4 regions of the Paenibacillus sp. FSL H7-0918 genome follow, and region 4 is predicted to be linked to each of the others. Evidence: riboswitches for the same ligand, from Rfam matches in the RefSeq annotation. Region 4 holds a riboswitch; each other region holds the start of a gene.

Region 1 (3,112 bases), on a different contig from region 4:
AATTACAGCTAACGAAGCCACCATATACAGATCCATCATATCTTCCGCACTCCTTCCATTATCCTTGATGAGGTGATCTATCGATTAGAAAATCAGCATCACCACTATGGGAATAGATTACATAGCTCGCACCAAGTCTTTTATAGACCAATCTAGGATTTATTGAACTTGTAATCACAAAAATCGGCTGTGTCGTCCAGGTACGGCACATCTGAATATAGCGGCAGCAAAGCGGAAAGCTGCTCTCAAACAGATATACCCTGCCTACCGGGAACGATGGGCGAAACCAAGTGCTCTGATGGCGGGTATCCACTAGAATAACCTGCTCAATCCCGAGCTCCTCAAGTAAAGCTTTCTCAGCCACATTGTTGGTTAATCCCGCCATCTTAATACCCCTGAACTTCAGAAGTTTAATGAAATGTTCTCCCGCCTTTGTAGGCGCACATACAAGCACATATTCATTCTGATCCGTCATCTTTTTTTCTCCTCCTGCTCATTTACAACAAGGAGGCAACGAAAATCTCCGAAAGGATGTTGACCTATCGTCATTTTCGGGCACAACCTAAAGCTCGGTTGTGTCACGTCATTAGACGCTGCCTTACAAATACCGCTAATGATGAATTTAGCGACCTCTTAGGGGAGGCCTCCATAAATGCTTTGCTTCTAAGAGCACAGCAAAAAGCCACAAAGGATCTCCTCTGTGGCTCGCTAGCGGTCACATTGCACTCATCCTCTCTCCATACGCTTACGAGGTTAGCTGTCGGATTCGGGCGGTGAGAGTCGCCCTACCTGTATAGATGCGAGCTCACTCACACCCTCTACAGGATTCACCCCATAATCGGCTTCCGACTCTCACATCGGCTGCCGATTGTTGGTTCCCCCGCTTTCCTTATCGGAAATTAAGCGGATCAAATATTCGATTGTCGTTGAAACAGGAGTAATCATACTCTTATGCACGAAGACTTGTAAAACCTGAATGATGCCAAAATAATGCAAATTAAAAACTATTTTCCCATTAGATAGCGCTTACTTGATATCTAATCTCTCTATATCTCTTGTTTACTCGAGTTTGGAGCGTTTAATCGCTATCTATAATACATGTGATTTTATTCACCTTTTTAGAGCGAAAATACTGCAAATTCCCATTATAGGTAGAAACGCAAGAAGCTGAGGCTGAGCGAGAAAGAGGCGCGATAACACGCCATAAATACCTATTTACCTCGTTTTTCAGTCGTAGTCGGCAGGATATGGTTAAAATTGCTCTAAAAGAACATTTTCCGTTTTTTACAGAAAATCTTGAAAAGAGTATGATTCGGGTTGAATCTAATTCATGAAAAACAATCAACGCTGAGTTCCTGCATTCGCAGGGAACGGGGGAACCATCAGGCCACCTGGCCTACTTGGGGTGAATCCAAAGGAGACTGCATAAGTCTCAATAGGTAGGGCGACTCTCACCGTCCGAATCCGACAGCTAACCTCGTAAGCGTAAAGAGAGAGACCCTTGATCCGCCACGCTTTGGCCCAGGTATATCTGCCTGTAATCCAAAACCGCAGCAGAGGTCCTCCTCTTGCTGCGGTTTTTGCGTTACCTAAGCTTATTAGGTGATAGCACGCTGGATGGGGTGAATGTTTTGAAGCACTATTATTTAGGGATACATCAAGGGCTGCTTGAGCCGATAAGTCTAAATTACGTTTGTTTCGGGGCCTTGTGGTTCGAAGAACATAATCACAGGTACATTGTAGGCTATGCATTTGGCCAGAACCAGATCCAAGCCCTTCGCCAGTTCAGCACACCTTCTTCTTGTAAAGACTGTTTAGACTCTAAGATTGTATATGAGATATATAAAAATATTCGAGAACAACAGCAGCAGCAGGATTGGTCATCACACCAAAAGCTCCCGTGGTTTACAGCCTTCAAGGAGCCTTGGAAAGATGTAAGCGCCGGTTGGTATGTCTTGAGATCCCGCAGCACCTTTCCCTTACATCTATCTGTTATACGAAAAGAGAAGTTCCGACTATGGCTAGAGCATACCGCAGTCTGTGAGAATAAAATGGAAATGCTCGCTTGTGTAGAAAGGGCTAGTGTCACTCATCATGTAGACTTAAAGCTTTTGGAAATCTAAGGAGGAACCCTACTATGGACCAGCGCAGACTATCCCGCATTGAAGTATTTGTATTGGATGAACCCGAGCCTATTCACTATGGAATGGAAGGGGCTGAAGGCTGCCGTTATGGTATTCTGAAGCTCACCTGTAAGGGAGGCTGCAGTTGGGGGGCTTGTCTGATCTCTGCCAACACCAAAAATTTCGATCTCATTAAATGGAGTTCTTTTTTACGGGCCATCTGTCATTGCCGTCTTGAAGAAGCGCTGGATAAGGTCCGCCGCGAAGGTTCAGATTGGGAGCAGGTTAAGCTTGAGCTAGTTCAGGGTGCTTTGCAGGATTTAAAGGCCAAGCTCCAGGGTAAATCCTTGGCAGGGCATATTCAGCAAGGGCGTCTGTACAGTGTTGCAGCAGGGGGGAGCAATTCCAGAAGTGAACGGCTCTACTACAAGCCTTCAAAAGCTTTATCCACTGCCTCCCAGCAAAAACACAGTTGCCCGGAACCAGACACCGCCGATCTCATCAATAAATCCATCTCTTACTTTTCTATATTATAGATTCAAGCAAATCTCTCAATCTGAAAGGATCGTGTTCACCATGCCTGACCCCTTACCTCCCGAGTCCACCTACAGTACTAAATTTGCAGAGTGTGTTCAAAAGTATACTAATGAAGTCTACGTACTTAGTTCCATGTTGTTAGAACAATCTAATGAGGCAGACAAGATTACTATCCGCACCTTCATAGAGCTTCATAAAATATATCGTCAGGATGATTTTGATCCTCAGTTATTCTCTATCCACGCTTACCGCACTTGTATTCACCAGTGTGCTGATTCTTTTGCCCGGCGCTCGCTTCTATCGGCTAAGGCATTACCTTGGGAGGAACAGCTTGTGAAGGTATTGTGGTACGGCTTAAAGCTGCCTCTTTCTCAAATAAGCATTATTCTGCAAAAAAGTGTTCCCGCACTGAAAACACAGCTTAGAGCTCTACGGGAGCAGATGACCACCCA
Region 2 (3,112 bases), on a different contig from region 4:
GATACTACGATATCTGGAACGAAGTACAATCAGGCGTACACCTGGATTCCATTCCTCCCACCGTTGCTCCATCTTATGAATGTCTTCTTCATCAAAGCCTACATACACAGCAACAACATTATCTGTTAGAGACTTCGCATAGCTGATGGAATGTAATACAGCACGTGTAACCCCTGCAACAGGAACAACTACAGTACTTCCTTTAATTACAGGTTTATCCGTAGCCGGACATATACGCAGTTGATCCGCAGTGTTCAAATAGTGCTTATGAATACGGTGGAACACGAACATTACAGCAGGTAAGAAAATGAATGCCATCCATACGCTCGAGAATTTAGTAATGATAAATATAAGCGTAATCGTCAATGTAGTCAGCATACCGATGGTATTTACTACAAATCTTTTCACCCATCCAGCGGGTCTTGTTTTGATCCAATGCACCATCATCCCCAGTTGGGATAAGGTAAAAGGAATGAACACGCCTACCGCATATAGTGGAATCAAACCTTCCGTATTCCCATGGAATGCAGTCACAAGTATGATAGACATAACTCCTAGAAAAATAATGCCGTTTGAGAAGCCAAGGCGGTCACCACGGACCATAAATGCATGTGGCAGATATTTATCTTTTGCAAACATAAAGGCAAGCAGCGGAAACGCTGAATATGCTGTATTAGCTGCCAAGAACAAAATCACTGCTGTAATCCCTTGAATGAAAAAGTACAATCCGCCACGGCCAAAGGTCGATTCAGCGATCTGAGAGACAACCGTAGCCTTTTCATCTGGCACAATCCCATACCAATACGCCAGCACAGTGATTCCGGTAAACATAAAGCCAAGGATAAGTCCCATGATCATTAGCGTCTTGGCTGCATTCTTCTCAGCGGGTGCTTTAAAGTTTGGGATCGCATTAGATACGGCCTCAACCCCCGTTAGGGCTGAACAACCAGAGCTAAACGCTTTTAATAGTAGAAACAAACTTACATTAGATACGGCGCTGCCTATTTCAGGAACATTCGCATGCGCGCCACCCATTGCATATTTAACGATACCGGAGATAATCAGAACAACAATCGAAACCACAAACAAATACACTGGAATTGCGATAAATGAAGCCGATTCAGTCACTCCGCGAAGATTAATGATTGTTAATAAAACGATAACAGATACAGCGATGAGAACAGTATGATTATGAAGACTTGGAAAAGCCGATGTGATCGCATCCGTCCCTGCCGAGGCACTAACCGCTACGGTAAGAATGTAATCCACCAATAATGAACCCCCAGCGAGCAGCCCTGTCGGAATACCAAGATTACTCTTGGCTACGATATAAGCTCCGCCTCCTTGCGGATAAGCAAAAATCGTCTGCCGATAGGATAAAATCAGGATGGCCAGCAGGCCCAATACGGCTAATGCAATTGGCAGGGAATACCAGATGGCAGTAAACCCGGCAGCCACTAGTACAATCAGAATTTGTTCCGTTCCGTAGGCTACAGACGAGAGCGCATCAGAAGACAGAACAGCCAGTGCTTTAACCTTGGATAACTTTTCATGATCGAGTTCATTCGACTTCATCGGACGTCCGATCAATAGTCGTTTTACCTTGCTTACCATGGTGGATACAGTTCCTTTCTTTGGGAGCTGAAACGGAATTTCCGTGCGCTGTTTTCATCGGTGGATTTCATAAATGCAGACACAAAAATAAGCATACGGAAATGATCCGCATGCTTATGCATGGTCATTTTCCCACCTTGCTTACGAGGTTAGCTGGCGGATTCGGGCTGTGGTTATAGCCCTACGGAAGAGGTCTGTTCGACCCGGTTCCGATTCACCCCATTGGCATGAATGCCAAGTTTGGTTCCCCCGTTTTTCCTAAGAAAATTCAGCGCATATTCAACTTCTCACAAGGTCTAATATTAGTCTACAAAGTGCCTACAGTAAAGCGTTGAAAAAAATGAAAAAAGAATGAAAAAACATCCAATAAGCTCAAATATAGCGTCTTATTGGATGCTCTCTTTCATTATCTTCAATTATCCCTCTAGCCCGTGATTTTAATACCTTTTCAGCTTTTTTGTACCTTCCAAAGTTAAAACTAAAATCCTAAGCTCTCCTCAGCATCTACTTCAATCACTTCTTCTTCCCTACGTCCATACCAAAGAAGGAGACTTATTAGAGCAAACGCTATTAAAGCTAACAAAGGAATCGTTATAAATCCGAAGTAGTTCAAGTAATCTTTATTACAAGGAACACCAACTGTACAAGGTAGAACTTTACTTAACGCTGGAATCTTCTGTTCCGCATAATGATAGATTGAGATACTGCCACCAATCAAACTTAATGGAAGCACATAAGGAATGATGCGCTTATCTCCACGGAAAGTGGCAATTCCCAACAAAAATAACTGCGGATACATAAAAATCCGCTGAAACCAGCAAAGCTTACAAGGTTCATACTTCAAGACTTCACTTAAATACAAGCTACCAGCTACAGCAACCAAAGAGACGAACCAGGCCAGATAGAGGCAGTTACGCTTGCAAAAAGATAGGAATTTTGTCACTTTGCCTCCACTGCTTTTGCGGCGGTGTTAATTTCAGATGTAATCGCTTCAATATCGAAAGGTTCAGCCGTTTTCACTCCATTAATGTAGAGCGAAGGCGTAGTTGTCACGCCTGCGTCAGTTGCCAACTGAATGTCTTTCTTCAGCTCATCTGCATAAGTTTTCTCTTGGATGTCTTTACGCAATAGATCGTAATCGATCGCTAATTTCTCTTTTTCAGCAAGGCTTACCAAGAAATCCTCAGTGGCCCATTCCACACTCTCATCCCCTTGCTGCGCATACACAGCATCATAGAACTTCCAGAATTCATCCTTATTCTGATGGTATACAGACAATGCAGCTAGTGAAGCTGTCTCAGAGTCAGGACCAACGAAAGCCATATTTACAAAGTAAAGAGCTGCTTTTCCCTCGTTGACAAAATCTTGAACAATTTTCGGTTTCATGGAGCCAGCAAATTGGGAACAAGCTGGACATTTGAAATCACCAAATTCAACAAGCTTAACAGGTGCATCCTCATTACCAATCCTAGGTAGCTCACTATAATTGAATTCTACC
Region 3 (3,112 bases), on a different contig from region 4:
CCGGATGGGATTATGATGGGTTTGCTGCGAGAGCTGGATTGGTCAGACTATGTGGAAGAGCAGCAAGCGGCTGCTACGATTCTCACTATTCCTGCTATGACTGTAATGGAAGCTGCTCAGTATATTAAAAGTAAGCTAGGCATCTCTTATGTACGCGCTGCTGGTGACCTGTCTCTGTCCTGCAAACGCGTAGGGATATTAATAGGTTACAGGGGAGGCGGGATGATGGCTATTCCGCTTTTTAATGATCACAATCTTGATTTAATTATCGCTGGAGAGGGACCAGAGTGGGAGACTCCGGAATATGTGCGGGATGCAGGGCACCAAGGCAGATCTAAAGCGCTCATCATGTTAGGTCATGCGGAGAGTGAAGCACCGGGGATGAAATATTTAGCTGAAATCTTAGCAGACAAATATCCCATGCTTCCTACCCGGTTCATTGCTGAACAACCCATCTATCAGATGGTTTAATCTGGGGAAATTAAGAGTACGGAATAAATAAACATATTATGGAGAAAATGAAGGGAAACAGGTCACTGAGAAAGGAGTGTTTCAATGGAAATTCCTTTGGAGGCTGATGAAGTATTAAGTCGGATCAAAAAGCTGCAAAGCGACGGAAGCTCGATCAGTAAAAAACAAGTAAAGCAAAGCGACCCAGAGCTTATGAGAAGTGCGCTGTTCTTTTTTCCAAGCTGGGAGCATGCATTGAAAAACGCCGATCTTTTGTAGCCATAGTATTGTAAAAGGAAGCTAAGTGGACAGGGGGAGATCTCTGATTCTGCTTAGCTTTTTTCTTTTTTATGAAATCATTCGTGCTGTTCATGTGAAATAATATTAACAAGCTTGCCAAACGGATCGGGGACATAGAAACGACGAACACCCCAAGGTACAGAAACTGGCCCAATATTGGTATTGAAGATTGTCGTTTCTTATTAAATAGGAAAGTACTGGTGAATCACCCCCTTTTTCGCTTGCTTCAGAGCAGTTTTTCTAAAGAAAACGAGTAAACAAGAGCAAAAGAAAGAGAAAATGAAGAGTATGCTTAATATGAAATGAAAAGCATTGCTTTCAACATTATTTTGACCAGAGCCCTCCTTTACAAGAAAACCTTACAAGAGTATGATTCATCTCAGAACTGAGAATTATCTTAAATTTACAATTACATAAGCAATCCGCTTAATTTCCGTTTCTGGAAAGCGGGGGAACCAACAACTGGCAGCCGATGTGAGAGTCGGCACTGGTTATGGGGTGAATCCTGTTCCGGGTGCATAATATGCATCCCTGCAGGTAGGGCAACTCTCACTGCCCGAATCCGACAGCTAACCTCGTAAGCGTATGGAGAGAGGATGAATGGCGTGTTTAGTGATGAATAGCCACAGAGAATCCCTCTGTGGTTTTTTGCTGCGTTTTTAAGCAGATATAGTCGTAGAATTTATTATGAAAGAGGTGTTACCTTTGCCTATCGCTAAACTGAACGGAACTTCGCTCTATTATGAAATCAATGGAACTGGCACTCCGGTTGTGTTTATCCATGGACATGGATTAACACACAGTATGTTCAAACCACAGCTGGAGTATTTTTCCGATAAATATAAAGTGATTTTGTGCGATTTACGGGGGAATGGCAAGTCTGGTAAACTGCTGGAGGCCCCACATGAGATTATTGAGACGCAATGTCTGGATCTGATTATGCTGTTGAATGACCTAGGTATCCGTGAAGCAGTTTTTGTAGGAATCGCCTATGGTGGCTTAGTCGTTCAGCATATTGCCAAACAATATCCTGAGCGTGTAAAAGCCATTGTGGTCGCGGATAGCTTTTGTAGGACTCACGGATCAACAATAGTAGGGAAAATACAAACTATGGCAGCATATTGCAGTTTACTAATGTATTATCTCCCAAGCGAGCTGGTGTTGCCTTCGATTCGGATGATGTACCGAGAGCGCTGGAGTCTGGCCTACAATGAGATTAGAAGAGGACTGCTGGACAAACGCCCCCGGGAGTTATATCGGCAAAGGCTGGCTACGAGCCATGTTGATTACACCAGATGTTTAAAGGCTTTTAAACGTCCTGCATTATGTATTGTGGGGGACTTTAATGAATTTGGAGTGAATTGTATGAAGGAAATGGTGTCTCAGCTGCCGCAGGCGCAGTTGGCGATTATTCCGAACGCATTAGATCCAAGTAATCTGTGCCAGCCGGAGCAATTCAATGCGATTCTTCAGCGTTTCTTAGAGAAGCAGCAGGGCAGTCAGCAGATTAGCTGATCTATAGGGAGACCTTCACAAGCGAAGCGTTTAAGTGAGAAAATAGGCGTCCCATAGCCAGGGCGGAATGAGCTGGCTATGGGTCGTCTTTCTGGGAAGAACTTTAGGGGAATTCTCCCTAAAATGAAGGAGATTATGGCTCCTAGAACGTAGATTAGGGAAATCCTCCCTAATAATAGGATGTTTTTAGCCATAAATGGGTATTTGCATGAATTTTTAGGGAGGAATTCCCTAAAAACCTCATTTTAAAGCGATTATCGATGAACATTAGGGAGAATTTCCCTAATATAATGGATATCTAACTAAAGGCTGGCTCATCCGTAGTGAAATCTACGAATGAGCCAGCCTTTGGTTATTTTACTAACCGATGGATGTTGAACATTTACAAGCATATTGTACCTAGAACGCCACTTAATGTCCCTACCCTACCACAGCACCAAATATAGCTCACCAGACGTGGGAAAGAACAATAGACTCTAAATAGTTATAGAAGGAGGCGTAGTAAGCAACGCATCTGCTACTCTTGCATTTTGTACAATGCGATCTACTCGTGTAAGATTAAGATAATTCATACTAAAGGAGCTGAGTCATGATGTCTCAAGCTGAAACTATAAAACTGACTTCATTATCTTCAAAAGGGGGCTGCGGCTGCAAAATCGGTCCCGCCGATCTCATGCAGGTTATTCGTAGTCTGCCACCAACTGTTCCTAACCCGGATCTACTAGTAGGTCTTGATACTAGTGATGATGCAGGGGTGTATCGTTTAAGTGATGAATTAGCGTTAGTGCAAACTGTTGATTTTTTCACGCCGATCGTGGATGATCCCTATTCATTTGGTCAAATTGCA
Region 4 (3,112 bases):
TTTTCGGGCTAATTTTGGGAGGGAGGAGTTTTGTTGTTGGTGATGAAGAAATATCCTATGACAGAGTCGATTAAATCTATTTACAGATTAAATCCGCAGGCTCGCCTGATAAATCATTAACAGAAATAATAGTATCGTTTTTTTTCACAGGTGGGGTCCAATATTGCTCATTCCCAGGCAGGTCATCGAACCATTCGGCATCCTTTGGACAATCTAGAATCATAAATTTTCCGTATTCCTGATCTCTGGATTGATGGTATTTGAGATAGGCTTTCCCGTTATCAATGGCGAGAATTTCTATCTTTCCTGAGGTGTGGCTCATGGATAAGCGTACTCTTTTGCCAAGTCCTGAGGTTCTGGCTTTGGCTTCTTCTACAATTTGATAGACTTGCTCGAGCGGTAATACGAAATCCCGGTTTCCGGCTACGGGCCGGTTCACAAAGAAGTAGTAGGGTGTAACGCCAGCCCATGAAAGCCGGTCCAGTAGTTCCCCTAAAATAACGGGATCATCGTTGATGCCTTTGAGGATGGGGGTCTGATTTACGACAATTGCCCCTGCGTTGTGGAGAGCTTTAAATGCTTTTTTGGCTTCAGGTGTGATTTCACGAGGATGATTGATGTGCGCCATAACATAGATTCGTTTGTCTTCGGTAGAGTAAGTACGAATCAGCTCCAGCAGCTCTTCGTCTTCAGAGATCCGCATCGGATTAAATACGGGAATTTTGGAACCCAGTCTAATGATCTTAACATGCTCAATGCTTCTTAGATTTTCAATAATGGATCTTAGCTTCGGTGTGGAGAGAATTAAACTGTCCCCGCCCGTAAGAAGTACGTTGTTAATCTCCGGATTATTTGCGATATACTCCAAGCCCGGAGAGACATCAGCCATCGCCTCTTTCACGTCATTTCGGAACAGACGCTTACGGAAACAGTAGCGGCAATAAGCCCCGCAGACCTCGGATACAATCAGTAGTGCAGTTGTTCTATACTTGTGCTGACAACCAGGTACCACATAATTCGTGTCCTCATCGGAGGCGTCCCAGCGCCCATACTCCAGCAGTTCACCTTCGTTAGGAATAACCAGCTTACGGATGGGATCATTTGGATCATCCCAGTTAATTAAAGACAGATAGTAGTCATTTACACGAAAAACAAACTTGTCCGTAATTTCTTTCAGATTCTCTTTTTCCAGCTCAGACAACATAGCTATTTTGTTAATATCCGTGAAGTACTTTACCTTTTGCACGTACATCTCTCCTTTGTCTCGTAGTGTGAGAAATGAGGGAGCCTTAGTGTCAAAGGCCAATCTACTGCCAGCAGGGTCCAAAAAAAGCACAAAAAGAGACCCTTAGCAAGGGTCTCTGGTTATGTAAATAACATGAAAAGCAGACCCATCCACTGCTGACGAGGTTAGCTGACGGACTCGGGTAAGATGGTACCCTACATTCTAATGCTCAATGATTCGCCCCAATTAACTGGTTCCCCCGCTTTTCAACTGTAAAAGTTGGAAATTAAGCGTAGATAAAGTATACCCTATGAAGTTTTGAAAAGTCAAAAGAGAATCCTAGATTCACCTTTAATTGCTAGCGCTACTTCCGCCGAGTAGTTTAGGCAACAGCGTTAGCAGCTTCTCCCGGGTTAACGCATCACTAGAGTTCCATTTGCTTCCGTCGAGCAGATAAACATGTCCCTGACGTACTGCCGGGAGATTGTTCCAAAGTGAACTGTCTAGTAATCGTTCCATCGCAGCTCGCGAGTCTTTGCGTTCCGGAATGAGCATGAAGATATGATCTCCGGCGTAGGCAGGCAGTCGTGTTGGATCAACTTCGGCGAACCCTAACTCTTCGTCCAATATGGCCTGGATCTCTTCGGTCGGTTGTAAACCACAAGGGGCATAAAGCGCAGTGGAGAATCCGGACATTCCCATAGCATACAGATGATCTCCATGATCATAGACCAAAGCAGAGGCGGTTTCTCCAACTTGGAGGGTTGTCGTGTAAAGCTGCTGCCACATGGCAGCGTTTTTGATTGTGAATGACTCCAGCCATGCTTCGGCTTCGCGCTGTTTACCTAGCCAACTGCCTAATGTCCGCATTCGGTTGTCGAGAGGCGCAAATGAATCAAAGGTGAGTGTCGGAGCGATACCAGAAACTGCTCTGTAGGCTCTTTCATCACTATTTGCCAAAATGATCAAATCTGGGTTTAGGGAAGCGGTCAACTGCGGGTCCAGTGGAAACCCGACGTTGGCGAGCTTCTTAAGCCGATGTTTATAGACGCTGTTCCGGGCGAACGCTTCATCTCCACCGATAGGCTTTACGCCTAACGCGAGAAGGTCGCCAAGTGTTTCGCCATGATAGACAATACGTTTCGCTCGCTCTGGAATCTCCACCTCATGACCCGTCCAATCCTTGACGGTAAGCTTACGACCTTTCTGATGTGCATATTGTCCGGGTGTAACTCCGGTTTTTTGCCGAAAGCGGCGGCTGAAATAGTATTCGTCCGAGAAGCCGACCAGTCTGGCGATTTCCCGCAGTGGTTCAGTCGATTCCTGCAGGAATCGTTTGGAATGATTAATGCGCAGATCCGTCAGGTATTCAAGCGGCTTTTTACCCGTAAGCTGCTGAAAGATCGGTGTATATTGCCAGATTGATATTCCCGCCAGTTCAGCTAACTGCTTCACGGTGATACTCTCTGTATAATGCTCCTGAATGAATGTTATGGTCTTTTCTACGGATTCCGTAGGACTTGGCAGGTGTTTGGAAGGGTAATTATGCTCAAAAAGTAGCAGCAGCAATTCTTGGAATTTTAATTGTCGCTTGAATTGTTGTACATCATCGGTGTTATTCCTGTTCATGAGCAGGTCTTCGACTAGTCGGATTACCTTGGTGAACGGGTGCACAATTAACTCCCGTCTGCCGGAAAGCAGCTCTCCAGAATATCGTTTAGGATGCTCGGTTGTATAAATTGCTGTAAAGGTGATGAGGTAATAATACAACGTCAGCTCCTGGTTGTCCGTACTATAGGAGATTCCAGGAGATAGTAGATAACATTTATCCGTACTTAGTATCACGCTTTGATCATCGAGGTTCAATTGTCCGTTCCCTCCAGTAAA

What was found. A riboswitch is a leader RNA that binds a small molecule or an ion and turns the genes downstream of it on or off. The one in region 4 is predicted to bind cyclic di-AMP.
Region 1: linked by a shared signal. The riboswitch ahead of MHI15_RS29665 (hypothetical protein) and the one ahead of MHI15_RS26070 (KamA family radical SAM protein) in region 4 are both predicted to bind cyclic di-AMP.
Region 2: linked by a shared signal. The riboswitch ahead of MHI15_RS20625 (APC family permease) and the one ahead of MHI15_RS26070 (KamA family radical SAM protein) in region 4 are both predicted to bind cyclic di-AMP.
Region 3: linked by a shared signal. The riboswitch ahead of MHI15_RS09455 (alpha/beta fold hydrolase) and the one ahead of MHI15_RS26070 (KamA family radical SAM protein) in region 4 are both predicted to bind cyclic di-AMP.

Annotation. Positions count from the first base shown of each region.
Region 1 covers NZ_JBBOWJ010000006.1:195,720-198,831, reverse strand. Annotated here, with positions in the region: gene MHI15_RS29670 (hypothetical protein) at 59-475, opposite strand; cyclic di-AMP (ydaO/yuaA leader) riboswitch at 727-916, opposite strand; cyclic di-AMP (ydaO/yuaA leader) riboswitch at 1,336-1,500, shown strand; gene MHI15_RS29665 (hypothetical protein) at 1,569-2,123, shown strand; gene MHI15_RS29660 (hypothetical protein) at 2,138-2,659, shown strand; gene MHI15_RS29655 (hypothetical protein) at 2,793-3,112, shown strand, end outside.
Region 2 covers NZ_JBBOWJ010000003.1:155,105-158,216, reverse strand. Annotated here, with positions in the region: gene MHI15_RS20625 (APC family permease) at 1-1,614, opposite strand, end outside; cyclic di-AMP (ydaO/yuaA leader) riboswitch at 1,739-1,898, opposite strand; gene MHI15_RS20620 (disulfide oxidoreductase) at 2,093-2,557, opposite strand; gene MHI15_RS20615 (DsbA family protein) at 2,554-3,112, opposite strand, start outside.
Region 3 covers NZ_JBBOWJ010000001.1:2,095,153-2,098,264, reverse strand. Annotated here, with positions in the region: gene MHI15_RS09470 (Nif3-like dinuclear metal center hexameric protein) at 1-471, shown strand, start outside; gene MHI15_RS09465 (hypothetical protein) at 556-729, shown strand; partial or broken gene MHI15_RS09460 (glyoxalase) at 807-917, opposite strand; cyclic di-AMP (ydaO/yuaA leader) riboswitch at 1,164-1,350, shown strand; gene MHI15_RS09455 (alpha/beta fold hydrolase) at 1,456-2,265, shown strand; gene selD (selenide, water dikinase SelD) at 2,858-3,112, shown strand, end outside.
Region 4 covers NZ_JBBOWJ010000004.1:237,351-240,462, reverse strand. Annotated here, with positions in the region: gene MHI15_RS26070 (KamA family radical SAM protein) at 77-1,252, opposite strand; cyclic di-AMP (ydaO/yuaA leader) riboswitch at 1,385-1,528, opposite strand; gene MHI15_RS26065 (AraC family transcriptional regulator) at 1,577-3,112, opposite strand, start outside.